DNA from 3 places in the Paenibacillus sp. FSL k6-2145 genome. Region 3 is predicted to be linked to each of the others. Evidence: riboswitches for the same ligand, from Rfam matches in the RefSeq annotation. Region 3 holds a riboswitch; each other region holds the start of a gene.

Region 1 (10,330 bases), 280 kb from region 3:
TGACTCCACTGCTGTTAATGGAACAGATGGTGCTGGCTGTGGGATTAATACAGAAGGAGCGTGCGCTGTCCAAGTTGGAACGGCTTGCTGAACTGCGCAGTCGGTATGGAGATAAGCTGCCGCGAGGTTGATGAATAGAAGGGAGTCATGTTGGTATGGAGTGGTGGTTATATCGACCCTCTTTTCTTGTAAATGCTGATCGAGCTGATCTCCTACCCTGCGGGCATACAGTATCCAAAATCACAGTAAAGCGAAGCGCTGGACACCACGAAAAAAGTAATATGAGAATGGATAAGAGACAGGGCGATGCGCGAAGAATCGTCCTGTTTTTCTTGTATATAGGGGTTAAACGGTTACTAAAAAACAGAAAAAATGTTAGAAATACAGAAGTGTATGCTTCTTTGCTTTGTGTTACGATACGTAAAAGTAGATACAGAGGCATTTTTACGGATGGGATAAGCCATTACCAGTGGATGAGGTGGAGCAGATTTTCTTTTGAAAAAATAAATAACAACAGGTGATCCAAAATGCTGCAAATCGGGTATCAATAGTAGAGCCCACTAGAACCTGATGGATACATATTTTATTGTGATCGTTGTTTGCTAGTTAAAAGGCTGTCTATTATGGAATGAACTGTGGGGGTTATCAAGTGCCTATATTAGCTATGGAAAAGAAAGATGTTGTCACCGATGCACTGGTCATCAAGGCGATGGAGAAAAGTCTGGCTATTATTCGTTTCGATATGGATCGACGGGTAACTTATGTGAATGAAGTTTTTGCCCAGACCATGGGATATACGGTAGATGAGATGTATGGAATGAAGCATCAGCAACTATGCTTCGGTAATTTTGCGAATACCCCGGAATATGATGCTTTTTGGGATAGCATATTTAATGGTGTCAGCTTCCAGGACAAGGTTGAACGCAAGGATGCAAAGGGGAATTCCGTATGGCTTGAGGCGACATATATGCCGGTGTACGATGAGACGAATCAGAAGATACTGGGTGTCTCCAAAATCGCCACCAACATTACCAACCGTCAGAACAACATTTCGGTCGTAGTGAATGAGCTGAAAACGATGTCTCATGAACTAAATGGGCAGGCAGATGTAGGCATTGAACGCAGTCAGGAGTTAATGTCCAGTATCTCCTATATCTCAGAGGTGTCGGCTACTAACCGTGCAACGCTGACTCATTTGCAGGAACAGGCCGGATCGATTCAGGGTGTGGTACGAACGATACGCGAGATTTCGTCTCAGACGCAACTGCTCGCGTTGAATGCTGCCATTGAGGCTGCACATGCAGGAGAATTTGGACGAGGATTCGATATCGTGGCCAAGGAAGTTAAGAAACTATCCGCAATGGTGGAGAGTTCGATTAATGAGATTCGTGATAGCGTTACGGGAATAACGAAGGAGATTGGTAATATCACAGGCGGTACCAAAAAAGTAGAAGAATATGTGGAGCAGAGCCAGAAGCAGATTGAGATCGCATTGAATGATTTTACAGCAATTGCTGCTTCAGCTCACTTGTTGGATGCCAAAGCGGAGCATGTGACCAGAATCGTATAATTATAGAGCAAATAGTGGTTCCTAATACAGGAACCGCTTTTTTTTGTCGTTTAGTACACAAAAAAACGGGAATTATTGTGATCAAACGGGGACACAATACTTGGGAATACCTGCAGCTTCATCATGCAGAGAAATGTTGGGGTGGGAACATGTGGTCAACAATTGTATCCTACGTGCCGGATTGGTCCATATGGATTCAGGCATTCTTGGTCTTCATCATTCCAATTGGTATTACATTGAGCACACGCTGGATCAATGCTGCCATTAAGCGCGGAAGCTTCTCTCGCTCGAAGCAATCATCCGTATCCTCGAAGGATATCTCGCCAGCAGCCAAAGGGCAGGGTGAAGGGACCGAAACAGGCCACTATGCCAATATTAAATTAACCGAAAAGTACAGCATAAATCTGACGAGTGTGAAAGAAAGCTTTGGTCTCAATGCAGACGTGCATATTCGGGAATTTATTATTAGGGGAACGAATACACGGGCTGCGGTGATCTATACCGAAGGCCTGGTAGATCAGGACTTAGTTGATGATCACTTGATTACACCGTTGATGTTCGAAGGTGTTCCTCTACTTAAGCAGGAGGGTTTCCTTCATCCAGACAACGCACACTTACTGTCGGCATATCTGCAAGATCAATTACTTCCTGTCAGTCTGGTTGAGGAGACGAAGTCCCTCCAAGAACTCGCAGTTGGTGTGTTGTTTGGGAAAAATGCACTGCTGGTTGATGGTTTGCCGGGTGCTTTATTAATTGGAGCTCATAAGATCAAAACACGTGGTGTAAATGAACCCCTGTCAGAGGGGCTGCTTCGTGGGCCACGTATTGGTTTTACAGAGCAATTAAGCGATAATACAGGCATTTTGCGTCGTTATGGAAGTGATCAGAGCCTGTTTATTAAGAAGTATGAAGTGGGTTCACGGATCAAAAAAGATTTGGCGATAGCCTATATTCAGGATATTGCCGATCCCAATCTCGTGGCTGAAGTATGCAAGCGAATTGAAGAGATGGATATGGATTCGATGTTGGAATCAGGTTATGTGGAACAACTCATCGAAGACAGTACCCTGAGTCCTTTTCAACAGGTACTGAATACGGAAAGACCTGACCGGGTGATGGGTGCCCTTCTGGAAGGTCGAGTGGCAATTTTGTTGGATGGAACGCCGTTTGTATTAATCGTACCAGTGACCTTTAGCATGTTGCTTCAGTCTCCCGAGGACTATTATGAACGCTGGATTCCCGGAACATTTTTGCGAGTGCTACGTTTTATGGCCGCGATGCTGGCATTGCTTGCTCCTGCGCTCTATATCTCGTTTATTTCGTTCCATCCGGGTCTTATTCCAACGAAGCTGGTATTGACGATTATTGAAACGCGGACAGGCGTGCCGTTTCCTTCGATCATTGAAGTACTGATCATGGAACTTTCGATTGAGATTCTGAGGGAGGCAGGGATACGGCTGCCTAAACCAATTGCGCCAGCGATGGGTATCGTAGGAGGTCTGATTATTGGCCAAGCAGCGGTGCAAGCGGGAATAATAAGCCAATTCCTGGTCATTGTCGTTGCGGTAACAGCCATCTCTTCCTTTACGATTCCGGTCTATAGTGCGGGATTAACGCTAAGAATTCTGCGATTTGCCGCTATGTTCAGCGCAGCCGTACTTGGATTGTTTGGCGTGGTTATGTTCTTTCTGCTTGTGTGTACACATCTGGCACGACTCTCAAGCTTTGGCGTACCTTATGTTGCACCAGCGGTACCTTATCACATGAATGAATGGAAGGATTTTGTTATCCGTGCACCGCTAAATATGATGAGAATGCGTCCCAAGATGACTAATCCGATAGATGATGATCGGAAAAAATAAATGGAATTCCATCTACTGAAGGTCTGGAGGTGAACTAAAGTGAATGGCTCCCAAGGAAAGCTAACCACGACACAGGCCGTTGTAATTATTGTCAATTACATGCTTGGTGCCGGGATATTGACGTTGCCTCGAACGACTAGCAAAGCTGTCGGAACACCGGATGTCTGGATTTCCATTATCCTATCTGGATTCATTATCATAGGTGTCGGAATAATTCTGGTTACACTGTGTCGCAGATTTCCGGAGAAAACCGTCTTCCAGTTCACTCGTGAGATTACGGGCAGCTGGATTGCTTACATACTGGGATTGTCTATGATTATGTATTTCATAGTGATTGCCGCATTCGAAATCAGAGTTATGGCTGAAGTAACCGGGATGTATCTACTCGAACGCACCCCCACCTGGGCAATTGTGATGGTCTTCATGTGGATCGGTGTATATATGATCTCAGGCGGGCTTGGCGTTATCGTACGCGTGTTTGAGATCATCCTTCCGATTACGATTATTATATTTGTGATTGAAATTTTGCTTAGTAATCAGCTATTCGAGATAGGCAATTTGAGACCCGTGCTCGGTGATGGGCTTATGCCCGTTTTCCATGGGTTGAAGCCTTCACTATTATCTTATACAGGCTATGAGGTGATGTTAATCATGACTGCCTATATGAAAAATCCGAAAAAGAGCAATAAAGCGATGACCTGGGGGATACTCATATCCACTATTATCTACTTGATCACGGTCGTGATGGTTATAGGCAGTTTATCGCTCGATGGCATCAAAACTCGAACCTGGCCAACGTTGGATTTGGTAAGGAGCTTCGAAATTCAGGGTCTGATATTCGAGCGTTTTGAATCCTTATTGCTGGTCATCTGGATTATGCAAATCTTTTCGACTACAGCTATTACACATTACTGCGCTTCGGTGGGTATTCGTGACTTGTTTCGTTCCAAAAAAATCAAAGGCATCATGTACGGCCTGCTTCCGTTCATTTATCTGACAGCAATGATGCCCAAAACCGTGGATGATACCTTCAAACTAGGAGATATGCTGGGCAATGTGTCCGTATTTTTGTTTGGCATTTTACCTCTGGTACTACTGTTGTTAAGTCTGATTCGCAAAAAAGGAGGCAAGCATGCATGATTACATTCCGTATGTTGTTACGCTTAGCCACTGTATTATGCATTCTCTTAACGATATCCGGATGTTGGAGCAGTCGGGAGATAGAGGATCTAAGTGTCTACGTCGGTCTTGGGATCGATATCGGCAAAGAGACGGAATTTGAGAAAGACATTGCTAATCAGGGAGGAGCGTATTCCAAGCAGAACAATTTGACGGCCACGGTACAGATTGCTCCCGGTAATTCCAGCAGTCAAAAGAGCCAACAATCCGGTTCGCCTTCTTCTGGTAAAACGTCCTATTCCAATGAACAGCTTACCGGAGATTCCTTGCTGCAAATCTTTCGTCAGTTTGCACTGAGGCGAGATCACCCGCTCATCGGACATCATCTGAAGGTCATCGTTGTGTCCAAGGATATTGCCAAAAAGTATGGTCTGGATCAGTTGCTGGATTTTGTACTTCGGGATAACGATATTCGCCCTAACTGTCTGGTGTTGATTAGCCATCATCGCGCTGTTGATGTACTGACTTCAGATGATCCTTCCCGGATTCCAGCATTTTATCTTACAGGCATTACCGGTAATTCGTACTTGTCCAATAAAATCCTGGACCCCGTTCTACTCTCCAAATTAGATGCACAAATGCAATCTGGTTCCAGCTTCTTGCTCCAAAATGTACTGAACTCCAATGGAGAGGACAAATTCTCCGGTGCCAGTATCTTTGATGGGAAAACGACCAAATTCATCGGGGAACTCAGCCAAACGGATCTAGAAGGGCTATCGTGGATCAGACCTAAAGAAAAAGGAGGCATCTTGAAGACATACAATAAAGCGGGATTCACCGTGGTATATGAAATGAAAAAGAAAAAAACAAAAATAATTCCAAAAGTGGTTGGCGATGATATTTCATTCCATGTGAAGACTGAATCCGAAGGTTGGTTGATGGAGGATTGGCGTGCTCCCGAGGAAGAGGAAAAAGGTGCTTATCTCAGAGAATTGGAAAAAGAATTTGCTGAACTGGCCGAACAACAGATTCGACAGGTGTTATACAAACTTCAGCATACCTATAAAGTAGATGTTGCGGATTTTCGGGATAGCTTGCGTATCAAAGAACCCAAAACATGGAAAAAAGTCAAAGACGATTGGGATAAAATTTTTAGCACCGTGCCGATCACGTATGAGGTAAAGACCACCATCACCAATCCGGGGTCTTCCACCGAATAGCGAGGTGTGCCATTTATTATTTAAATGTTGACACATTCATGATAGATCGCTATATTTATAAAAAATCATTTTCTTATCCAGAGAGGTGGAGGGACTGGCCCTTAGAAACCTCAGCAACAGATCTGAAGGATACTGTGCTAATTCCAGCGGGTGAAAGCCTGATAGATAGGAGCGTTTGTTTTTATTTGTCAGTAACGGCGCACTCTTTAGGCAGAGTGGGTCTTTTTTGTTTTTTCTGGATGAAGAAGTAGGGGAGCAGCAGGTATGGAGAACAACAACGACAAAGGGCATTTTCAGCGGAAAATGCAGGCACGGCATGTGGTCATGCTCTCTCTAGGAGGAGTCATTGGAACGGGATTATTCCTCAGCTCAGGTTACACCATTCAGCAAGCGGGACCACTGGGAACCATTCTGTCCTATCTGATCGGAGCCATTGTTGTATATCTGGTGATGCTCTGTCTTGGTGAACTGTCTGTTCATATGCCAGAGACGGGAGCATTTCATAGTTATGCAGCCAAATATATCGGACCGGCAACAGGCTACACGGTGGCTTGGTTATACTGGTTAACCTGGACTGTTGCGCTTGGCTCCGAATTCACAGCCGCCGGATTGCTGATGCAGCGCTGGTTCCCATCGGTCAACGTATGGATATGGAGTGCGCTCTTTGCACTGATGATCTTTCTGTTCAACGCTTTAACAGTGAAATTATTTGCGGAATCCGAGTTCTGGTTCTCATCTGTAAAAGTAGTGACTATCGTAATCTTCATTATTATCGGTGGCGCAGCCATGTTTGGTATCATTCCCATGGCGGATTCTGAACCGGCTCCATTTCTATCAAATATTACCGCATCCGGGTGGTTCCCTCATGGGGCTACAGCGATATTGATGACTATGCTTGCTGTAAACTTTGCCTTCTCAGGCACCGAGTTAATCGGCATTGCCGCCGGTGAGACGGAGAATCCGGAAAAGACGATACCAAAGGCTATTCATACAACGCTGTGGCGTTTGGTTATTTTCTTCATCGGAACGATTGTTATCTTGTCGGCCTTGCTGCCCATGTCGGATGCCAGTGTACTGGAAAGTCCGTTTGTAGCGGTAATGGAGCGGGTGGGAGTACCCTATGCAGCAGACATTATGAACTTTGTTATTCTAACGGCGATTCTCTCTGCTGCCAATTCGGGCCTATATGCATCTTCACGGATGCTCTGGTCTCTGGCTGATAAAAAAACAATCTCTCCGTGGTTTGCCAAACTGACCAAACGCGGGGTACCGCTGAATGCACTTCTGATCAGTATGGTGGGTGGTGCACTAGCTTTGCTGTCCAGCATCATTGCACCAGGTACCGTGTATATTACTCTGGTCTCCATCTCAGGTCTGGCTGTCGTTGCGGTATGGATGAGCATCAGTGCCTCCCAATACATGTTCCGCAGACAATATATCCGGGAAGGACATGCGGTCAAAGATCTGGTCTACCGCACACCACTGTATCCGGTGGTACCAATTGTTTCATTTATATTATGCCTGGCTTCATGCATAGGTATTGCCTTTGACCCGACACAGCGAATTGCGCTGTATTGTGGGGTTCCGTTTATCGCAGTATGTTACGCTGCTTATTATCTGACAGAACGTGTGAATAAGAAAAGAGGACAAGTACATGACGCAAGCACAACAGACTAACCCCATAGAACAGATCCTGCGTGAACATCCGGTCATGATTCTGGATGGAGCGCTGGCAACGGAACTTGAACAGCATGGATGTGATCTCGATGATCCACTATGGTCTGCTCGTGTGTTGCTTGAGAATCCGGATGTTATTGTTCAGGTCCATGCAGATTATTTTCGAGCAGGAGCCGACTGTGCGATTACATCCAGTTATCAGGCGACGGTGGATGGTTTCCGCAAGAGAGGGATTGATGAACAGGCAGCACTGGAGCTGATCCGCAAGACGGTGGAACTGGCTGCACAGGCGAGAGATGACGTGTGGGCAGAAGTGCAGGACGGTTTAGTAGGGAGAGAAAGCTCGACAGGTCGGCTTATAGGAGTTCCTTCGGTACGTTCCGAGACCGTGGAGAATGAGGAGCATATAACAGATCGTACAGGGGATCGCGAAGAAGACAGTCTTCGTCCACGTCCAATTATTGCCGGGTCCGTTGGACCGTACGGCGCCTATCTGGCGGATGGTTCAGAGTATGTGGGACATTACGGCGTGTCGGATGAGACGCTTGCCGCATTTCACCGTCCACGTATGGCGGCGCTGATTGAAGCGGGTGCTGATATTCTGGCGTTTGAGACGATTCCTTCCCTGCAGGAAGCACAGGTGCTGGTTGATGTACTGAAGGAGTTCCCTCATGCGTATGCTTGGTTATCTTTTTCTTTAAAAGACGGGACAAGCATCAGTGAGGGCACACTGCTTGAGGTATGTGCACAGACGTTTGGCTCCGAGCCGCAGATTGCAGCGATTGGCCTGAATTGTGCTCCCATGGAAGTGGTGACGGAAGCAGTGGGTATTTTGAGCCGTACCAGCGATAAACCTGTTATTGTGTATCCGAACTCGGGAGAAGTATATGATGCAGCAACGAAGACGTGGAGCGGACAGGGTACATGTGGCAGTATGAGTGATGCTTCGGAGCAGTGGGTTGCTGCGGGCGCAAAAATTATTGGTGGCTGTTGCCGTACTACGCCACATCAGATTTGTGCACTTGCGAAGAAGTGGCGGAAATAGTTCATATCAATAAAACAAGCCCTTCCACCTCCTATAGAGGTATGGAAGGGCTTGTTTTATTGTGTTAAGGCATCCTTATTACATTATTCGATAACCAGCATACGTGGGGATGCTTCCCGAATGATTTGCGAAGAGAACCATGAGCCAAGACTGGCTGCAATGATGCTTAGACAGGTGAACAGTACCATTCCACCCCAATGCAGGATCAGTGGAAGTTGTACGATACCATAACCGGAAAGGACCATTTCGAGTAGAAGAGGCAGCAGATATACGCCGACGAAAATACCCAGTATGGCTCCCACGGAGGACAGTATGAACATTCCCATGGTGAGCGACAACCGGATTTGGCGAGATGTCATTCCCAGCGATTTGTATATCCCGTACGTTCTGCTTTCTTTACGGATATTGATTCTACAGGTACTGAAAATAATGATGAATGTCACAATGATAAACAGCAATCCAATCAGGCTCATCGGGTAGATCAGGATGTTAGCAGCTTCCGCGTAAACCGAATCAAGCAATGTCTTCTGAGTAACTACCGAAGCAAAATCTTTAAATTGCTCATTTAATTCCGAGGCAACCTTATCCGCTTGTGCCGTATCGTTCACATTGATGAAGATAACATCGAATTCACTATAACCCGGGTTCACACTTCTCATGGCATCAATGGTGATTCTGCCTGAGACAGACATGTTGGCGATCGCCTGATAGATGCCTGTAATGAGGAAGGTACGCTTTTCTCCTTCAATATAGATATCGATAAGATCACCGAGATCTTTATTTGATGTTTTGGCTACACTTACACCAATGGCAATTTCATTCGCATGTTGTGGGTTAACCCCTTTTAACGTTTCGAACCCAAGTTCCTGATAACTCCCGTCCAGTACACTCAAGTTGAGACTGATGGATTGGCCCTTCAATGTTGCCGAAGACTCCAGGCTAATTACACCCGTTGTGTTCCCTTGCCAGCCTGCATTGTTAATCCTTGAATCCTCTTCTAACGTTTGTTTCAATTCAATCTTTGGAAAGTTACCTTTGTTCACGACTACTGCTGCGATATTGGCATTGTCATACCCCCATTTAGCTGCTGTCTGTTCAATTCCGGTTATACTGGTCAGCAGAACATAACCCAGAACAAGTACGGAGGAAGCCATGGTGGTTAGCAGGAGTGTTAGAACAGAGCTTTTGGTGTTTTTGAACACATGTCGGAATCCAAGCACGGCGGTCACAGGCAGTCGTGTGAACCCGATCCAGTGCGCCAATGGCGAATTCATTTTGCCAGCCATCCGGCTGTGATCTATCTCCGACATACCATAACGAATAGCCTGCACGGGCTGTATGTTGCGTGCCTTTTTGGCATATAACACAGTGAACAGAATCACTAGAGCAAATAGTAGTACGCCGGCCAGTATGGCCGCATCCAATCCTTGGACTGGAATGTCCTGATTCCCCACTCGAAGAGAGGATACAGAAATATTAATGATCCATTTGGATATCCATATACTGAGTGCAAGTCCTGGGATAATGGCTATGATGGATAACAATGCATATTGAATAACATAGGTGCCTATCGTTTTTCGGGAAGTCAGACCTAGTGATTTGAGGATTCCTATCGTTCTGTAATTGGCCAGGATGGCATCCGCAATCGTAAACCCGATGGTCATCAGGGCGATAGAGAGCATGACAACACCCATGAATATCATGATAAATCCAATAACCTGATTGATGATCAGATAGAAAGAGGCAATGGCCTCGAACTCCATTTTGGATTCCAGAAACGGAATACCTGTCTCACGATTGTATCGTTCCCAATACACCGAATTCATGCTGTAATCGT
Region 2 (10,330 bases), 3.2 Mb from region 3:
CCAAACACCGCCAAGACCAGAATATCGTCAACCCGCCGCTGGTTAAACCTGTTTCTCGTTATTGCGGGCGGAATTCTGGCCTCCGTGGGACTTGAATTGTTCTTACACCCCAATAAGATTATTATTGGAGGCATTACAGGCATTTCCTCACTCTTCGCCCACTGGACCGAAATGAGGATTGGATTGTTCCTATTTTTATTCAATGTTCCGTTTATATTTCTGTCTTACAAGATTGTGCAGAAGAAATTTGTACTGGTTACTGTTCTGGGTCTGGTTGTCTTTTCGATCGGTGCCATTGTGCTTCATCCCATGCCGCCACTTGTAGAGCATCCGCTGGCTGCCGCCATGTTTGGCGGATTATGCCTCGGACTCGGAATTGGGCTCGTCGTGCGGTATGGCGGGACACTGGATACGCTGGAAATCGGTGATCCGTCTTCCCGCCCACCTGAACGTGTATTTAGCGGAAAACGGATGCTTATCGAAAAAATAATCATGCTGCTTAACTTGTTGATACTGACAGCCGCTGGTGTTGTCTTTGGCTGGGACCAAGCGATGTATTCCGTAATCGCCTATCTTATTGCTTATGAAATGGTATACATTGCGTTCAGGGGTTTCTCCTCCAAACGCAAAGTATGCATTTTGACCACACAAAGCTCTCAAGTTGAAAAAGCTGTACGCAAACGGCTGCGCCGTGAACCTGGAACGCTGGAAGCCACTTCTGACTCAACACAACTCGCGATGGCGGAAGGATGGATCAGGCAGATCCCGGGTGCACTTTATTATGAGGTACATGTTCTGGAGATGATCTGGTTGAAGTCCATTGTGCGTCACATTGATCCACATGCGGGTATTGTGACAAATCCGGAAAAATAAAAATGGATCTGTGCAAAACACAAAACAAAAAACGCTCTCTTACCCTATGGATGAACAGTTTTGTTCAACAAGGTCAGAGAGCGTTTTTTTCTGTTATCAGACTTACTTGTTATTATAGCTCAACGATGGCTTTGACTACATGTGAATCTGGCAATAGCCATTGGTCTATTGCAGTAGGTAACTCATCAAATTCCACTCGGTGTGTGATATACCCATCCATACTTAATTTCTTTTGACGCAAGGTGGACAGGACCTGTTCAAAATCTTCACGGGTTGCGTTTCGACTGCCCAGGATGCTCATCTCCCGCTTGTGAAACTCAGGATCATGAAAGGTAATATCCGCTTTCACCAGTCCTACAAAAATGAGTTGACCACTATGCGCAACATATTGAATGGCCTCATTCATGGAATTCACGTTACCTGTTGCATCGAAGACAGCCGTAGCATAGTCGCCCCCCGTGATTTCAGCCACTTGTTGTACAGTATGTTCATTAGCCTGGACCAGGTCATCGGCTCCAGCCCAAGTCCGGCTAAGCTCAAGTCTGTCCAGATTACGATCAACAGCGATAACACGCGCCCCCGCCTGTTTGGCAAATGCCATCACGCCCAATCCAATAGGGCCAGCTCCAATCACAACCACATGCTCACCAGGTTTAATTCCTGCTCTTCTGACGGCATGGGCTCCAATGCTTAATGGTTCTACCATTGCCGTCTCATCCAGCGTCAAACCTTCTGCTGAGAGTAAATGTGAGACAGGCACGCTGATTTTTTCTCTCATGCCTCCGTCTACGTGCACACCCATGACTTGCATGGACGCACAACAATTGGTTTTTCCACTGCGACATGCAATACAGTGACCACAATGAAGATACGGAATAATACTTACCTGATCCCCTGGCTGTAGCCCTGCATCGTTCGGACCGATCTCTTCAATAACAGCCGCCAGTTCATGACCCAGAACACGAGGATAGGTAAAGAATGGTTGGTTGCCTTTGTATGCATGCAGATCCGTTCCACAGATCCCAATCCGCCGAATGGCAACCAACGCCTCTCCTTCTGCTCGTTCCGGTTGAGGCAGGTCCTGGAGCTTCAATTGATCTATTTCTTCACATACAATGGCTCTCATCGTTGTTCCCCCTTGGATGCTTTCGCTGTCGTGTTGCTTGGCTTAATATTATATTCGGGTCGTCCGCTTGACCACGTCTCGTTATGCAATGGAGCCAAAATGCGCAGCACTTCATCCAGCAGGCTCTGATCCAACGGTTCCTCTATCCAGGCTGCATTATTGAGGATATTGCGCTGGCTGGCACTGCTCACCAGTGTTGTCGGAATTCGTTCATTCGACGTGGAGAATTGCACGGCCAGCTTGGCAATGTCACTACCTTGTTCTGCACAGAAGCGGGCTGCCTTCAGGCAGAGCTCTTTCACCCGATCATCTGCCGGATGCCAGGCAGGAGCACCTCGGGTACTCAACAAGCCCATAGAAAGAGGCGAAGCATTGACGAGGCCAATTTCTTTTTTTTCCAACAAGGGCAATAACGATAATAATGAGGTATCATTCAATGAATAATGACAATACGAGATGATCGCATCCGCATCGATCTGCGGCAGAACCTTCTCGAACAACGGTAAGGGCAATCCACAAATGCCCGCATGTCGTATAACTCCCTGCTCTTTCAGTCGCAGCAACGTTGGAAAGGCTTCTTCTACGATGATCTCTGCTGGCACAAATTCAATATCATGCAGGAACAGAATGTCGATATAGTCTGTATGCAGTCGATCCAGGCTCTCTTGCACGCTATCCAGAATCCGCTGACGTGAAAAATCAAACTCATTTTCCCCGTACCGTCCGGCTTTGGTTGATAACATATATGAACTGCGCGGCAAGCTGCAGATCGCTTCACCCAACACTGTCTCCGCCTTTGTCAGGCCGTAGTAAGGTGAAACGTCTATGTAATTCATCCCCGCATCTACGGCCGCATGTACAGTGCGAATCCCTTCGTCCCGGTCAATGTCACGAAATACAGAACCGAGTGAGGATGCTCCAAAGCTCAATACAGGTACGTCCAGTTCCGTCTTGCCAAGTATTCTTCTCTTCATCGGTTTACCCCTTCCAGCGTGTCTGACTACACAAGTTCCCTTTCATTGTAACAGTTCAATTTCAATATAAAATATCGCCAATTGCGTAACATGTACTGTTTGATGACCTCAATCCGCAGAAACAAATCAAAAAGCCCGCCGTCTCTCCAAACGGAGTAGTCAGCGGGCTTGGTTTCATAAATACTTATCTAACGATCAGCATTTATGGGAGTAGTATTCAAATAATCAGGATTAGTTCTGCATTACGAAATCTTCATGCACGGAATTTTCTTCGTCGAACATGCGCACGATGTCATATCGCGTGTTACGTTGTGCCGGAATATAACCGGACTCCCGAATCAAACGCAGAATGGATTCAATGTTAACTTTATATGTTGCACCAGCAGCAGATACAACGTTCTCTTCAATCATGGTACTACCGAAGTCATTGCAGCCAAATTCAAGCGACTTCTTACCAATCTCCGGACCCATGGTTACCCAAGAGGATTGAATGTTCTTGATATTATCCAGCACCAGTCGGCTGATGGCTACAGTCTTCAAGTACTCTTCTGGAGTCTGACGCTCCAGCTTCAGGTTGGTATTGTCTGGCTGGAAAGTCCAAGGAATGAACGCCAGGAAACCTTCGGAATCATACTTGTTCGCAATACATTCGTCCTGAGCTTCACGTACACGCAGCAAGTGTAATGCACGCTCTTCCATTGATTCACCAAGGCCGATAACCATCGTTGCCGTGGTGTTCATGCCGATGCGGTGTGCAGTTTGCATAACGTCCATCCAATCCCGCCATGAGCCTTTCAAGCGGCTGATCTTCCGACGTGTGCGGTCATCCAGAATTTCAGCACCGCCGCCAGGCAAGGAATCCAGACCAGCTTCGTGAATGGCACGTACAACCTCTTCCAATGTAAGGCCATCGGATACTTCAACCATTTTCATAATCTCCGCTGGGGAGAAAGAGTGCATCGTGATATTTGGGAAACGCTCTTTGATGGCTTTCAGCAGGTCTGTATAATAGCTGAAAGGCAAGTTTGGATTCGTTCCACCTTGCATCAAAATCTCGGTACCATTCACATCTTCCGTTTCCTGAATCTTCTGGAAAATAACTTCGTCCGGAAGCACATAACCTTCATCCGAACCAGGTCTCCGGTAGAAAGCACAAAAACGGCAGTACACATCACACACGTTTGTGTAGTTGACGTTACGCCCAATTACAAATGTTCTGTATGGTTCAGGGTGCATGCGTTTCATAATAACATTAGCAGCTGCCCCGATTTTGTCCACTTCATTCGATTCAAATAGCTCAATCGTGTCTTCCAAGTCCAAACGTTCGCCCCGAAGGGCTTTATCTAAGATACGGTCTACCGTACTCATCGTAAAAAAGCCTCCCTCATGAAGAGAAATTATATAACGATCCGTCCCAACTTGTTCAAGAGAAGCAAGTTCTGGTGGCAACATCGTATTTCTGTACTCCACATATCGTAACACAGGTTACATGTGAAAAAAAGCACCTTATGTACAGGTGCTTTAAAAATAAGTAAAAATTTTTACATATGGAATGGAATTTATTCGAGATTAAGTGATACGCATCGGCGTATTCGGTCATCCACTTTTACTAGGATTCCTGAAGTGCTTGCTCCAAATCTACAATGAGATCTTCGATATCTTCCAGACCTACGGAGAAGCGCAGCAAACCATCTGTAATGCCACGGTCACGGCGAACCTCAGCTGGCATTGCCGCATGAGACATCATGGCTGGGTAGGACAGAATACTCTCCACAGCTCCCAAGCTTACAGCAACAATGGGTAGCTTCACCCGGTTAAGAACTGCTTTTGCGCGATCGCCTGAACCGACGTCAAATGAAACGACAGCTCCATATCCTGTGGACTGGCGCTCATGTGCCTCACGGCCCGGATGATCCTCCAGTCCAGGATAAAAGACAGCGGTAATATCACTACGCTCATTAAGCCATGCCGCAAGTTTAGCTGTGCTCCGTTCACTATGAGCCATGCGAGCCCCCAAGGTTTTCATCCCGCGCATCAGAAGCCAGGATTCTTGTGCCCCGAGTACAGTTCCGAGTCCATTTTGCAACTGTTTCAGTTGTACGCCAAGTGATTCCGTGCGAGCAACGGCTAACCCTGCCAGTACATCACTGTGACCTCCGAGAAACTTCGTAGCACTATGTACGACGATGTCCACACCAAGCTCAATTGGACGCTGATAGTACGGTGTCATAAAGGTGTTATCCAGAATCGTGATCAGGTCATGCTCCTTCGACCAGTCAGTTACGGCAGCGATATCCGTAATTCGTAGTGTTGGGTTGGACGGTGTTTCCATATAAACTGCCTTAGTGTTTGGCTTGAGTGCCGCTTTTACTTCATCTATATTGGTCATGTCTACAAAGGTTGTCTCGATCTGCATACGGCTTAATATGGAAGTAAGCAAACGATACGTACCTCCATATACGTCTTCCGTTACAATCATGTGATCTCCTGCGGAGAACATCATGAACACGCTTGAGATCGCAGCCATCCCCGAAGAATAGGCAAAGCCTCGTGCGCCGCCCTCCAGCAATGTGATGTAATCTTCCAAAGCCTGACGTGTCGGATTACCCGAACGACTGTAATCATGCTGAGGCGGATTGAAGATATCAAAATGATGGAAGGTTGATGCTTGATAGATCGGTACACTGGAAGCTCCAGTTGTTTTGTCAATCTCATCTCCAAAATGGAGCAATTTGGTATCAAATTTCAACTCGGAATTGGGTTTATTGTTGGACTCACTCATGAGTGCATGCCTCCTTCCACTTCCTGCTGTGCAGCTGTCAGAGCATTGCCGAGATCTGCAATCAGATCATCCGCATGTTCAATGCCTACGGAGAACCGGAGCAGACGGTCATCCACACCTACGGCGTCACGAATCTCAAGCGGAATATCCGCATGAGTCTGTACTGCCGGATAAGTCATGAGTGATTCGACTCCGCCGAGACTTTCGGCAAAAGCAATGAGTTTGATATGACGCAGCAACGGTTCAACATAACGTGCATCCTTCACTTTGAAAGAGAAGATACCTGTGTTACCCGTGGATTGTTTGTTCTGTATCTCATAGCCCGGATGATCGGATAGGCCTGGATGATACACTTCAACCACCGCTGGGTGCTCAAGCAAGTATTTAGCAATAGTAAGTGCATTGTGCTCATGACGCTCCATGCGAAGAGCCAGCGTTTTCATACCTTTCATCAACTGGTAGGAGTCACTTGGAGACAATACCGCTCCAATGGAATTATGCAGGAACGCCATCTCTGCAGATAACGCTTCACCTTTGGTAATAATTAGTCCGGCCAACACATCATTGTGTCCGCCCAGATATTTGGTAGCGCTATGAATGATGATATCGGCACCCAGTTCAATCGGACGTTGGAAAAATGGAGTCAGCAACGTGTTGTCAACAATAGTCAACAGGTTGTAACTTTTCGCCCAGGAAGCAACGGCTTCCACATCGGTGATCATCATCAGTGGATTGGTTGGTGTCTCAATAAATACAGCTTTTGTATTCGGCTGACGAACCTTCTCCAGTGCTGCAAGGTCATTCGTGTCCACATAACTTGCCGTTACGCCGAAACGGGACAGAATACGTTCCAGCAGACGATAGGTTCCACCATACAGATCCAGCGATACAATCAGATGATCCCCTTGACCAAACATGGCAAAAATCGTTTGCAGCGCGGCCATTCCCGAGCTACAGGCAAACCCTGCATCACCAGACTCCAGCGCTGCGGCCGCTTCTTCCAATACTTTACGGGTTGGATTAGTCGTACGAATATAATCAAACCCCGTGCTTTGTCCAAGCTTCGGGTGGCGAAACGCAGTGGATTGATAGATCGGAAAGTTAATGGCGCCTGTTACCGGTTCATTGATGGACCCAATTTGTGCTAAGCGGCTTTCGATTTTCAACTTGTTGTTGTCTTCCATTGCTGCATCCTCCTGTAATCTCGATTAGATTTGCGGGCCAATATCGTAAGGTGTTTCTTGATACACATAGTAATTGAGCCAGTTAGAGAATAATAAGTTGGCATGAGCGCGCCAAGTAGCCGGTGGCACACGGGAAGGATCATCATTCGGATAATAATGTCTAGGCAATGCGATATCCAACCCTTTGGCTGCATCCCGGTCATACTCCCACTTTAATGAGAACGGGTCATACTCGGCATGTCCTGTGGCAAAAATCTGTTTGCCGTCTTTGGTAGCAACCAGGAAGATCCCCGCTTCCTCGGATTCAGCCAAAATCTCTAAATTCTCATTCTTTTCAATATCTTCGCGTCTCACTTCCGTATGACGGGAATGTGGAACGTTGAATACTTCATCGAATCCACGCAACAACGGAACATGTGGTTTATTGATGGTATGCGGGAAAACGCCAAAACACTTTTCATCCAGTGCAACCTTAGGTACGTCAAAATGATGGTATAAACCTGCCTGGGAAGCCCAACATATGTGGAGGGTTGAAGTCACATTGGTTTTAGTCCATTCAAAGATCTCTTGGATTTCATTCCAATAGTTCACGTCTTCGAAATCCATCTGTTCCACCGGAGCACCCGTAATAATCATTCCATCGAAACGGCGGTGCTCAATCTCATCAAAGGTTTTATAGAACAGATCCAAATACTCCTGAGACGTATTCTTCGACGTATGGGATTTGGGATGTACGAGAACAACATCTACCTGAATAGGCGTGTTTCCCACCAGACGAAGCAATTGTGTTTCGGTCGTTTCCTTTGTGGGCATCAGGTTTAATATAGCGATACGGAGTGGACGAATATCCTGCTGATATGCAGAAGTTTCATCCATGACGAAGATATTCTCTCCTTCAAGTACTTCTTTTGCTGGTAGAGTATCGGGTATTTTGATTGGCATAGTAAGTCTAACTCCTCCTTTTGCATAGATAGATGCAGCCACCCCTGGCTTGATGTCTTCACATCAATACAGGTATAGACTGCCTTGAGCTTGTAAAAACATTGAATTGCTCTTTCATCCAACGTTACAAACAACCTCAAGTTCCTTAGCGAAAATCACTGCTGAGAAGTCGGGGCATATAACAAAGACCTTCCTCGGATTTCGAGAAAGGTCATATGTAAAAAAGATATGCGCCTCTCTCATCTCTCAGTTACAACAGTGCCACTTGACACTTAGTCGCTGCAAGAATTAGCACCGTGCGGTATACCGCCGGTTGCCGGGTTTCATCGGGCCAGTCCCTCCACCTACTCTTGATAAGATTTCGCTGTATTAGATTGTAATTAAATATGGTTCACCGTCTACTTTATTACATTAATGCCCTCACGTCAAGATGCAGTTCGATGTCTGCTTCCCAGATCGGAACCGTTCATCATCCGTTGTCATACACTGCCTCAGGGCGCGAAATAGACACATTTTTGCGCTTGAAAGCACCTTGTACCAGCGGTATACTAAACAAGGTGTTATAAACCCTTATGTGAGAGGTGACATATTAAATGGATGGCGACCCGAGGCCTGACTGGCAGCCGAATTCCGACAAACTGCATAGAGAATTGACATCAGCATGCCGGCAGCGGGACGTGACTTCCGTTTGATTATATAGTGAACGCAGCCCTGATCTCCAGGCTCCGCTGCCGACCGGCTGATTTGTTCTTTTTGCGCCCATAATGATAATATCCGCCAAGTTGGCGGGTGCAGAAGGAGTAGATTAACGATGAAAATCCGGTTGGTAAACAACGGTGTATTTATTCCGGTGGACGACATTCAGCAGGCGCTGACTCCACCAGCGGAAGGGTTTTACTGGATTGATGCAGACGTAGACGATTTGGCGGTACTTCAGCCGCTGTTCTTGATGCATGATCTGGCTGTGGAAGACTGTCTTAGTGACGAAGAACAACGTCCGAAGATTGAAATTTATGAGAACCATTATTTTATTGTGATTAATAGCATCCGTTTCGATGATGAAGAGATATTTCTACGTGCGGTGAACTTATTCCTCGGCAGACATTTCATTATTAGTGTTACGAAGCAAAAGGTCAGCGAATTGCGCACACTGAAACCAATCCTGTGGGAACAGGAAATCAGCACACCGGATCGTCTGTTGTATTTGCTGGTTGACTTGATCGTTGATAATTATTTCACCGTAGGTGACCGAATTGAAGCACGGATTGAGAAGCTTGAGGAAGACATTCTGATGCACACCAAAAAGTCACATCTGAATGAAATTATCGGGCTACGCAGTGAGATTCTGTGGCTCAAGAAAGTGCTCGGACCTCAGAAAGAGGTCATTAACACCCTGAACAAAAAAGATCTGCGTCTCATTGATGATCAACTGCAAAAGTATTTCAGTGACATCTATGAGAATGCTGTAAAAATATCTGAAACCTTTGAGACTTATCGCGACCTGATGGGCAACTTGCGAGAAGCCTACCAATCCAGTATTGCGAACCGGGCGAATGAGATCATGCGTGTATTTACCGCCATTACCACGGTCTTCATGCCGCTGACGGTCATTACCGGTATATACGGCATGAACTTTACGAATATGCCAGAGCTTAACTGGAAATACAGCTATTTTGTTGTGATTGGTCTGATGGTTACACTGGGCCTGAGCATGTTCTTCATTTTCCGCAAGAAAGACTGGGTATGAACTCGTATGAAATAACAAAGACGAAGCGCTCCTCCGGGAGAAACGCCTCGTCTTTTTTCATTTCTGATCATTAACCAACATTCTTCTCTGTCTCTGCGTGCCGACGAAAACGGATTCGAATCATGCGCAGTCTTTCATAGACCTGCTCCAGACTTCCTCCATCGGGTTTCTCTCCTCCATACACCTTATGTAATACTGGCTTCAGGAACGTATCTCCCAGCTCCTCATACGCACTCCATACGGCCTCTTGTTCGTTCTCTGGCATCACTGCCAGCTCCACGTCAAGAAGACAATCGGTGTCATAACCTTCGTGATCCAGTGCCTCTAACAGCTCAACCAACTCGCGTCGGGATAATCCGGATCGATTAACAATCTCCTCTAACGTATACCCTTCCTTCATGCCTTCAAGCACCTGCTTACGCGTGGTGAACTTATCAAGTTCCTGCTTGTACTTCTGCTCTCTCTGCTTGTATAACCAACTCTCATACTCTTCTTCCTTCAGCGCCGTGTATACCCAGTCCAGCGGGAATGTCGTTGAACGCTCCAACCCGTTTGTAATCTCCATCCATTCCGTACCATACTCAGTCGCTTTGCTCTCTCCTACGCCCGGCAGTTGCATCAGTTCATCCAGCGATTGCGGAACAAAGGCACTGATCAAACGCAGAAGACGATTGGTTGCAATAAAATACGGTGCCTTCCGGT
Region 3 (10,330 bases):
TAGAAGTAATATTTGTGTTGTCTTTCAGCGTAATGATACCTTCCTTCGCGAGCAACAACAGAGCACGTCCACCATTGGATGGGTCATTTGGAATTGCTACTTTTGCGCCGTCAGCCAATTCATCCAAAGACTTAATCTTTTTGGAGTATCCACCAAAAGGTTCAACATGAACAGGTGTTACAGAAACGAGGTTGAATCCACGTTCTTTATTCTCTGTGTCCAGATAAGGTTGGTGCTGGAAGAAGTTTGCATCCAATTTTTTATCAGCGAGTTGCTGGTTGGGTTGAACATAGTCATTAAACGTAACAACTTGCAAACGAATACCTTGTGCTTCCAGTTCAGGCTTGATGCTTTCCAGAATCTCTGCGTGTGGTGTAGGTGAAGCTCCAACTTTCAATTCAACTGTACGTGGTGCACCTGCTGAATTGTCTGCGCCGCTATCGGCATCCTTGTTGTTTCCGCAAGCTGCAAGAACTGCAATCAGCATAAGACTAAGTAGAGCGAAAGACCATTTTTTCATGTGTAAAACCCCTTCTCTCATCATTTTTTCATGTGGCGTCCGCACGAATGCATGTCCATCATGTTATCTATGTGTTATTTCCTGGTGAAAAATGTAACCAAGCGATCTCCAGCCATCTGGAGAATTTGCACTAAGATGACCATAAATACAACGGAAATGATCATAATTTCATTCTGATAACGATAATACCCATAGTTGATTGCCAGCGTTCCCAGACCTCCACCACCAACCATGCCTGCCATCGCCGTATACGATACAAGCGTAACAATGGTGATCGTTATACCAGCAAGCAGTCCAGGCAGTGCCTCAGGCAGTAACACTCGTCTTACAATCTGTCCGGTCGATGCCCCCATCGACTGTGCCGCTTCAATGACACCCCGATCGACTTCACGCATTGTTGTCTCTACCAGTCGAGCGAAGTAAGGAGCTGCCGAAATAACCAAAGGTGGTATAACACCAAGCACCCCTGTAGCTGTACCGACGAGCGAACGAGTGAATGGAATAATAGCAACAATCAATATGATAAATGGGATCGATCGCAAAATATTAACAATCAGGGACAGTATAATGTACACCACCCGTGATTTGGTTGAAGCAGATCGGGCTGTCATGAACAGCAGCACCCCGAGCGGTAAACCAAAGATTACGGTAAACAAGCCTGATGCACCCAATATTTGCAGTGTCTCAATGGAAGCTTTACCAACCTCTTCCCAGCGAACTGTTGAAAAATCCATCTAACGAAGCACCTCCACATCAAGTCCCTCAGCGGTTAATTCTGATATCGTCCGATCAATCGCAATGGAATCACCCTCGAACCGAACGGTCAGCTGTCCATAAGGAACCTGTTTGATCGTTGAGATTGTACCTTGCAGGATGGCAAAATCCACGCCTGTCTTACGTACCGTTCTAGACAAAATCGCTTCATAGGTTTTGTTACCCAGAAAGGATATCTTCACAAGTTTGGAAGCAACACCTGCCTGCAATTCAACGCCTGCATTTGCCAGAGCGGTCTCTTCCAGAGCAAGTCCAGCTTCATGGTCACGCATCATGAAGTCCCGTGTAATGGCATGTTGTGGCTTCAGGAACACTTCTGTTACAGGTCCTTGCTCCACAATCCCTCCTTGATGAATGACAGCCACTTTGTCACAGATGTTCTGAATGACATGCATCTCATGTGTAATCAGCACAATCGTGAGGTTGTACTTTTCGTTAATGTCGAGCAGTAACTTCAGGATTGAATTTGTCGTCTGCGGATCAAGTGCTGAAGTAGCCTCATCACAGAGAAGTACATTCGGATCACTCGCAAGTGCTCTCGCAATCCCTACACGTTGTTTCTGTCCACCCGATAATTGAGCTGGATATTTGTTGCTATGGTGCTCCAGACCAACCAGATTGAGCATTTCCTTCACTTTGCGATCAATGGCTTCCTTGGGTGTATTCACAAGTTTTAGTGGAAAAGCTACATTGTCATATACCGTTGCCGAGGATAACAGATTAAAGTGTTGGAAAATCATCCCGATCTTGCGTCTCTGTTGCTGCAATTCGGTTTTGCTCAGTTCAGTCAGGTTGATCCCATCAACCCATACTTCCCCCTCCGTAGGGCGTTCCAACAAATTAATACAGCGAATCAATGTACTTTTGCCCGCTCCGGAATGGCCAATCACGCCGTAGATTTCACCCTTTTGGATGCTCAAATTCAGCTCGGATAACGCTGTTGTAGATTTTTTCCCTTTGCCGTACGTTTTCGTTAAACCTTTTAATTCAATCAATCGCACTTGCCCCTTTCCAACCACCTACATGTATCTTTACCCGATCTAAAGGAAAACTCCCCTTAAAGTACAAAAAAGAGCCCTTTGCAGATACAAAGAGGGCTCTTCACGTGAAAGATTATACCTTCTCATCTGCCAAAATCGTGCTTTGCACCATTTTGTAGGAATTAGCACCTAACATCTATAACGAATGATACATCCATCATGTCGTTACAAATCGGTTGCCGGGCTTCATCGGGCCTGTCCCTCCGCCGCTCTCGATAAGAAATATGTTGTTGTAGGATTTTATAAGTTCATGTAGTTCATGCTTTATAATGTGAACGTAACTTTTGAAATATCAATTCATTCTTTGTCACTGTAACATTCTAATTGAAACTCAGTATATTCCAAGTATTCCGATTTGTCAAAGGGAATTATTTCTTTTCCATATATTATTGATATAACTATAAGAGGCTGTTAACGTTTCACAGACCATATCCACGCCCTGACGCATTTCCTGTACATGCTGATTCAGATCCTCCAACTTCACTTTACCTTGCAAGGTCTGGTGTAACTGCCACAGGTCATCGTGCATTTCGGAGTTCATGTAGTGAATTTCCATATTACGACGTTTGCGCAGCTTGCTCATCGGCTCCCGATAAGAGTCCTTGATCTGAATCAATCGCAATGCAAGATCATGATGCTCCCTCGCATAATCGAACTGCCTTAACACAGTAAAATAGGAAAAATGCGCTTTGGTATTTGAAGTATTCAGTTGGAATATTTCATTTAAGACGGTGCCAACTTTATCCAGAATGGCAAAGCAGCGAATGAAGCCATCTTTGTAGAAATACACATACCGAGCATACTCGGCTTTTTCAGCCGGCGTCATATCATCCGTTGAACCTGCAACCACCTTTTTGCGAAAATGAGCAGCAGCGAAGCAGCTTTGCTCCAGTTCATCCAGTGAGGAGATGAGCCCCTGGGTCCACACATACAGTTTCCGATAGTCATGCGTGGGATCATGGTCCACATGCATTTGGCGCTGAAATAGCTCAAGCGTATGCGCCATTGCGTCCATCGCTGCCTTTAATTTACCTTCATTGATACGCGGTTTTTCCCCCAGCAACGTTCGCAGCATATCTAACCTCCTCTTTTCCAAATCAACAAGATTTCATCACCGTTAACACATCATCCATTCCGTGTAATTGCTGCTTGCCATAGGTTGCCCTGATCCACCTGACATCAAACAAAGTCCACCTGTCCAATGATGTACATCACTGGATGGTGGACTTTTATTTAGCCCAATTCCTTTTAAAAAATGAATGAATCTATATCTTAGATCCGATTAACCGGACGATGCAGCTTGTACACCAGGAAACTCATATACGTTAAGACTCCGAACAATATGGCGATATCCAGCATATGTGCGAGAGCTACGAACATGTATACTTCCGGACGATTCATTGTCACCATCATGAAAATACCAATCACGACTTGCATCAGGATGAGAATAACGGATACTACGCCAAGGGTGCGCATTTCCTTGTTGTCCGGATGATTACGGTAAGCGAAGTGACCCAGAATTGCAATAACAATCACAAGCGACGCAGCTGCTGCACGGTGAGCAAAAGCAACCGCTACCCCACCCGAAAGCTCAGGAATAATCTGCCCGTTACAGAGCGGGAATCCGGAACATCCGCCGGCAGAATCCGTGTGACTCACAAAGGCACCCGTGTATACCACGAGATATGTGTAAATGGTGGAGAACCAGACCAGATTCCTGAATTTTTTGCTAACCCGAGGGTATTTATTCAGGCGCTCCAATCCGCCATCTTTTGCCTCCTGCCTTATGCCCAGCGCCATCATTAGGGAACTGGCAAAAGCAATCAGTGCAAAGCCAAAATGCAGTGCCATGACCGCTGAAGATTGGGAGAAAACGACAGCAAAAGCTCCCATAATTCCCTGGACGATAACAAATACCAGGGTTAAGAAAGAAAACAATTGCAGGTCACGGCGTGACTTGCCGAACCGCAGAAAAGCAACAAACGAGGCAATGGACAACAGTCCAGCCAGTGCGCTTACAGCGCGATGGGAATATTCAATAAGTGAAGCCACAGTATGCGCCGGAACGAGTTTTCCGTTACATAAAGGCCATTCCGTTCCGCAGCCAAGGCCAGATTCCGTTTTGGTTACGATGCCTCCACCAAAAGTGGCCAGAAACATGACAAGACAGGTTAATACGGTTAACCATTTAAACAAAGTTAAGTGTTTCAATTTTTTCTCACCCGCTGTTGGTTTAAGATGGCGAAGAATATTCTCCGCTTGTTTCGGTACTTTGACACTTATTTCACAACTAAATTCATTATACCGGATAAAATGTTCATTGACGTCGCGCTTTGTGACAAAATGTTAACGTCTGATGAAATAATGACCCACAAGTCATTGGAGATATGTACAGAAACGTTTCTTACATAGAACATGTCGAACACACAAACGCCATTTCCCTATTTCAAGAGAAATGGCGTTCTTTTAAGTATACCCTTTTACAACATGAACTTGTCATACTTTTATTATCATTTATGGATCGTGTTGTACACTTCGACTGCGCGATCCAGGAACTGCTCAATCTCTTCTCTCGACTTGCGCAGCTTGTTCACATACCGTACGAGTTCGCGGCCATCTGTATACGCCACAAAGCTTGGGATGCCAAGAATATTCTGCTCTTCACTAACCGTTCCAACCTGATCCACGTCGACCTCAATCAAAGTCAGTTCACGTGCATATTTCTCTTCAACCTCAGGCATAAACGGATCGATGTATTTGCAGTCTCCACACCAGTCTGCCTTGAATACGGCAATCGTCAAACGTGGGGATTGGATGGCTACATCAAAAGCCGGTTTGGAAGTAATCTGTTCCATTCAGTTCATCTCCCTTTCTGTACCTTGTCTTACCCTAAGTGAAGCAAATTGGCGAGTGGAAGTCAAATAATCAGCGCATACTTAGAATAAACCACATGCTCTGTGAATTTAAACCCAGAACATCATGAAAGGATGTCACATCATGACTTCCACCCGAACCGATTCTTCCAGCGAACAACATCACGGGTCCCTCCTGCAGATGGTCCGTTCCATTCCGGGTGCTGCCCGTGAAATCTGGCGTGGCAAACAAGCGGCATGGCAAGCTTCAGCACAGCTTCGTCACCCATTGCGTGACATCGAGTGGGATACAGATACGGCAGCTGCCCTCCAGTCTGAGGTGGAGCGTTTGTTACCTGCCAGCGGCAAGTCCTTTGCACGCACGGATCAGGTTCAAAGCGCACTCGTCTGCGAAGAAGATTGCATCATTCTGGAAGAGATTAAGACACTGACCCAGGAGCACAATCGGAGTAATATCACTCGCACGGCGGCCTATCTGGAATGTTATGAGCAATATCCTGAACTGCATTGGGCACTACTGGCCCATATGGTCTCTCGCAACGGTGGATATCACATGACAGATCTTCAGAGTGACTTGATGCATAATCTACAGAATCAGAGTGATCGCGAGCATATGTATCGGCTGCTGGAGCGGTGTAATGCACTCATTTTCCAGGATGCCTATCCCCAGCTTCTGCTGTATATGAACAGTCGCCGGATCGGAAGAAGCTGTTTCCATCTTTTATCCCACTTTCACGTATCGGCGTTTATGACGCCGTTTTGGGAACGCTTTTGGCTGGAACGCTGCAGTTCACTGCTTAGTGTGGCATTAATTATTAATGAGCAGAACTACATCGAGAGCCGGGTCGTGCAGCATCCTTATTTTCAAAAAGAAGTCCTCTCCAAACCCGCATTCCATCTGCATAATCTGGCCGGTCTGAATCATATCGTCTTTCCTCTTGGACGGGGAGCAGGACTCGCAGGACGTGTCATTGAACATTTTGGCAAGCTGGATGAGCGAATCATGTTTGGCAAAGGCCTATACGCTCTGTTATTTGGCGTGGAGCAAGTACACACACAAGTGTTGGAGTTTGCACGTTTGGTTCCCCATCGTGGCTCGCGTGCCGAATATTGGCCTGGCCTGTTTACCCAGCGTGAAGACGAGTCAGGTGATCATACATTATACGCTCAGGCGCTGCTTGATGAAGAATGGCTTCCAGAAGGTCAACGATTATATAGTCCGGAACTGCTCGCCGTATGGGGGGATACGCCTTATGAACCAATCACCAGACATGACTGGCTTCAGACTCGGGATTGTCTCGGTTATCTGACGGCACCGCGTCGGCCATGGCTGTTTGAGATGAGTCACGAACACCGGTATGGCATGCTGAAAACAGCACTGGCTCATGATGCAAAAGCCATTACACACTAATGCTGAAGATCATATAGAGCAGGTAAAGCCGGATGATGTGAATACCCCGATGTATAGCTAATCCTCCCATGAGGGGCCAATATAGAACTCAGTCGCTAACTCGCCTTAACTATACAAAAAGCCCTGTCCGCTTAACAGCGGACAGGGCTTGTATCCTATTATAACAAAATATTGGAGCTTGAATGATGCTTCTTACATTCTTAACCTCTTTGCCCAACTCCACGTTGAAGACGCATAAGTGGACGAAGAATTTTTTGCAGAATACGGGGGTAACTGCCCAGCTCGTCCTTGCGCAGTACACGGAGGACAACCATGAGAACCAGATACACCACCACCACAAGCACACCAACCACAAGGCAGGTAAACAAGAAGGATACACGCGCCGGCAGGAACAGTCCAAAGACCATATTTCCAATCCAGTTCGTTGCAAATCCTACACCTGCTGCAAGCAAGACCGTAATGATAAACCCTTTCCAACGATCTCCCATGATGGAGAAATCAACGATTTTGCGAAGAACCCGCAGATTCAGGTACGTGATAACCAGGAAACAAAGGGCTGTTGCAATAATGATGCCGTATATGCCAAACATCGGCGCGAGGATCAGACTTGCAATCAGCTTGACCACAACACCCGCTGCCACACTGACCATCGTAATCCGCGGTTTACCTACCCCAAGCAAAATGGAGTTGGTGGTCATCATCGTAATCTGGAAAATGGTTCCGAATGTCAACAAAGCAATAATCGGCGTTCCATCCAGATTGGTAAACAGCAATCCGTTAACCGAATATGCTGCCGCACAAAGTGCAATGACAATCGGCATGCCTGTCAGGATTGAAATGCGCAATGCAAGTGTAACCTGACTCTTCAGATGAGCTTCATCCTTGCGGGCAAATGCTGCCGATATGACAGGCACCAATGATTGACTCAAAGCGATAGCCAGAATCGGAGGAATACCTGCAATACTTTGGGCCTTTGCCCCAAGGATCGCAAGTACACCAGTCGCTTCTTCAAGTCCGATCTGACCACTGAGCAGTGGTACCACAAGGGATGAATCAATGAAGTTAATGGCTGGAACCGCAAGTGAGGACAGCACAATTGGAATAGACAGCTTGAAGATATCACTGTAGATGCCTCGCATCGGCAACTGTTCTGCACGTTCGTAATTCAATTGGGCCGCACGGTCGCTACGACGCAGCTTCAAGGTGAAGTACAGCATGACACCGAAGGCACCCACACTTCCTAATACCCCACCAAATGAGGCACCTGCAGCAATCGTTTGATCATCATAATTCCATTGCAGCATGACATAAGCTACGATAATGGCTGTACCTACACGGGCGAACTGTTCCACAATCTGTGAAATACCACCTGCTGTCATGTTCCCGCGTCCCTGGAAATATCCACGCATCATCGCAATGGCCGGGAAGAGCAGCAAGGCTGGAGCCAAGGCGCGAATGGCGCTGACCGACTCCGGTACTTTGGAGACATACGTAGCATAATAAGGTGCCGCGAACCACAATAAAGCAGACATGACTACCCCGGCAACAGCCGCAAAGATCAGGGCTGCACGGTAGATCTGTTGAGCTTCACCCGCGCGCCCGAGCGCATAACGTTCCGATACCATTTTACTCAGAGTACTCGGTATGCCCGCCGTTGCTACAGTTAACAGCATTAAATATACCGTATTGGAGATCGTAAACGATGCGTTACCGACATCTCCGAGGATATGCTCCAGCGGCACCCGTTGAACCAATCCCAGTACTCTCGCGATCAGCGCAGCGGCCGCCAGTATGAGCGTACCCCTAATGAATGTTTCTTTCTTAGACAAACGAATTCCCCTTCTTTCCTCCACACCGGACGTGCATCCCGTTGAAGCTAATCCTGAACGTTTAGGCGAATCTTACCACCCAGATAATAAAGAGAACAATCATGACGATTTGCAAAATAATTTTCATCACAGTACTCGTAAATAACCCCACAACGGAACCAAATCCAACTTTCGACGCTTTGGAAGGTGAAGACCCTCCGATCAGTTCCCCGATAAAAGCACCGATAAATGGTCCCAGCACCAGTCCAAATGCCGGAATGACAAATGGCCCAATGATAACACCAATGGTACTCAGCGTTGTTGATAACTTGGAGCCACCAAACTTCTTAACACCCCATGCGCTGACGACATAATCAGCCACAAACAACACAACAACAATCAGAATCTGGATGATCCAGAACCACACACCAAACGGATCAAAGCTGAAGAACCAGCCGTAGACCAGAAACGCGAAGAAAATCGCTACAGCACCAGGCAGTATGGGATATACCGTTCCAGCCATCCCCACTGCAAACAGCAGCACAATTAAAATCCAGGCAATGGTTGCGAGCAAAGGTTACTCCCCCTTCAAAATATGTTCACGGATCACTTCGACGATACCGTCTTCATTGTTACTCGCTACGATCAGATCAGCTGCTTCCTTCACCTGCTCTTGCGCATTGCCCATAGCCACACCAAGACCCACGGCCTCAATGACAGCCAGATCATTCAAACTGTCTCCGACAGCAACAACTTCGGACATCTCGATGCCCAGCAGCTTGCAGACTTCGGCTACACCACTTGCTTTGGATACCCCAGCAGGGTTGATCTCAATATTAACCGGTGAGGAATTCGTCATTTGCAGACCACCCATTTGTTGCAGTTCCATCATGATCTGGTGACGCACTTCATCCACTTCGGTATTGAAGCCGAATTTCAACCATTCCAGACCTTCAATATTGTCCGTCCAACGGTCACGGTTGAACAGCTCTTCCACGGAGTATGCCCAGTACCAGCTGTTATATTTCTCACCGATCTCCTGCATTTGGCGAATCAATGCCGGGTCCATCAGATGACGCATATGCAGATCATGCGGGGCTTTCCATACCTCACTACCGTTAACGGTAACCATCGGTGTCTCCAGTCCAAGCTGGACCGCATAAGGCATCGCGTGGAATACCGCTCTTCCCGTAGACAGGCACACATGTACACCCCGACGAATGGCAATCTGTATCCACTTGGCCGTCTCCTGCGTAATTTCATGATTATCGTTAAGCAATGTTCCATCCATATCCAATGCAAGCAATTTGTATTTCAGTTCACTCATACAGTAGTTCCTCCTAGGTTGTCTCTCTCCAAATTGAACTCATGAATATCCATTCAGGCACTACGCAGGCAGAAAACCTTTCGAATGGTAGTATCTTTGTTTTAGAATTACCTTTTTCTTTAGTGTATTGAGATTATACGAGGTAATCGTTACGTGTACGGATCGTCTTCCGATCGCTGTTGTCTCCGAATTTTCTAGATTCTCTCTTCTTAAAGGTTAGAAATTCGGAGACAAAGGCGAACGCTATCGCTTCTTCAGATCGATTCCGTCCCCTTCACTACATCACCTTTGTATTTAGAGCTCATAACACCTAACATCAAGAAGGAAATTCATAAACAAATTTTCCTTCTCTAGATCCTTTCTGCCCTCTACGTTCCACAATGGTTCTCCAGTTCAACTTAAAGGTTCTCTTTATCTATTTTAAAAATTCTCTCACAACAAGATCGCCCGGCATCTGTAAAAACGGACGCTCCGGACGTCACAGCTAACGACATTTTACCACAGATCATCTGTATGCAACAAAATAACCCGCTCAGGATTACACTTCGAAGTTATTACATTTTATGTAATGTATAAT

What was found. A riboswitch is a leader RNA that binds a small molecule or an ion and turns the genes downstream of it on or off. The one in region 3 is predicted to bind S-adenosylmethionine.
Region 1: it holds a riboswitch for S-adenosylmethionine, as region 3 does, so the genes downstream of both, mmuP (S-methylmethionine permease) here and NZ043_RS03895 (methionine ABC transporter ATP-binding protein) in region 3, are expected to answer to the same signal.
Region 2: it holds a riboswitch for S-adenosylmethionine, as region 3 does, so the genes downstream of both, metA (homoserine O-succinyltransferase) here and NZ043_RS03895 (methionine ABC transporter ATP-binding protein) in region 3, are expected to answer to the same signal.

The regions. Positions count from the first base shown of each region.
Region 1 is NZ_CP150267.1:1,156,295-1,166,624, reverse strand. Features, by position in the region: gene NZ043_RS05285 (MurR/RpiR family transcriptional regulator) at 1-131, shown strand, start outside; gene NZ043_RS05280 (PAS domain-containing methyl-accepting chemotaxis protein) at 650-1,570, shown strand; gene NZ043_RS05275 (spore germination protein) at 1,720-3,432, shown strand; gene NZ043_RS05270 (spore germination protein) at 3,472-4,572, shown strand; gene NZ043_RS05265 (Ger(x)C family spore germination protein) at 4,569-5,771, shown strand; SAM riboswitch class I at 5,842-5,943, shown strand; gene mmuP (S-methylmethionine permease) at 6,036-7,448, shown strand; partial or broken gene mmuM (homocysteine S-methyltransferase) at 7,447-8,493, shown strand; gene NZ043_RS05250 (FtsX-like permease family protein) at 8,577-10,330, opposite strand, start outside.
Region 2 is NZ_CP150267.1:4,085,978-4,096,307, reverse strand. Features, by position in the region: gene NZ043_RS18290 (YitT family protein) at 1-873, shown strand, start outside; gene NZ043_RS18285 (zinc-binding alcohol dehydrogenase family protein) at 986-1,999, opposite strand; gene NZ043_RS18280 (aldo/keto reductase) at 1,996-2,973, opposite strand; gene mqnC (cyclic dehypoxanthinyl futalosine synthase) at 3,205-4,341, opposite strand; gene NZ043_RS18270 (aminotransferase class I/II-fold pyridoxal phosphate-dependent enzyme) at 4,583-5,755, opposite strand; gene NZ043_RS18265 (PLP-dependent transferase) at 5,752-6,939, opposite strand; gene metA (homoserine O-succinyltransferase) at 6,964-7,881, opposite strand; SAM riboswitch class I at 8,118-8,241, opposite strand; gene corA (magnesium/cobalt transporter CorA) at 8,693-9,628, shown strand; gene NZ043_RS18250 (HRDC domain-containing protein) at 9,699-10,330, opposite strand, start outside.
Region 3 is NZ_CP150267.1:881,250-891,579, forward strand. Features, by position in the region: gene NZ043_RS03885 (MetQ/NlpA family ABC transporter substrate-binding protein) at 1-520, opposite strand, end outside; gene NZ043_RS03890 (methionine ABC transporter permease) at 595-1,254, opposite strand; gene NZ043_RS03895 (methionine ABC transporter ATP-binding protein) at 1,255-2,289, opposite strand; SAM riboswitch class I at 2,415-2,556, opposite strand; gene NZ043_RS03900 (Cthe_2314 family HEPN domain-containing protein) at 2,693-3,409, opposite strand; gene NZ043_RS03905 (heme A synthase) at 3,607-4,545, opposite strand; gene NZ043_RS03910 (thioredoxin family protein) at 4,845-5,189, opposite strand; gene NZ043_RS03915 (DUF2515 family protein) at 5,332-6,618, shown strand; gene NZ043_RS03920 (polysaccharide biosynthesis protein) at 6,819-8,447, opposite strand; gene NZ043_RS03925 (DUF456 domain-containing protein) at 8,509-8,949, opposite strand; gene NZ043_RS03930 (Cof-type HAD-IIB family hydrolase) at 9,004-9,753, opposite strand.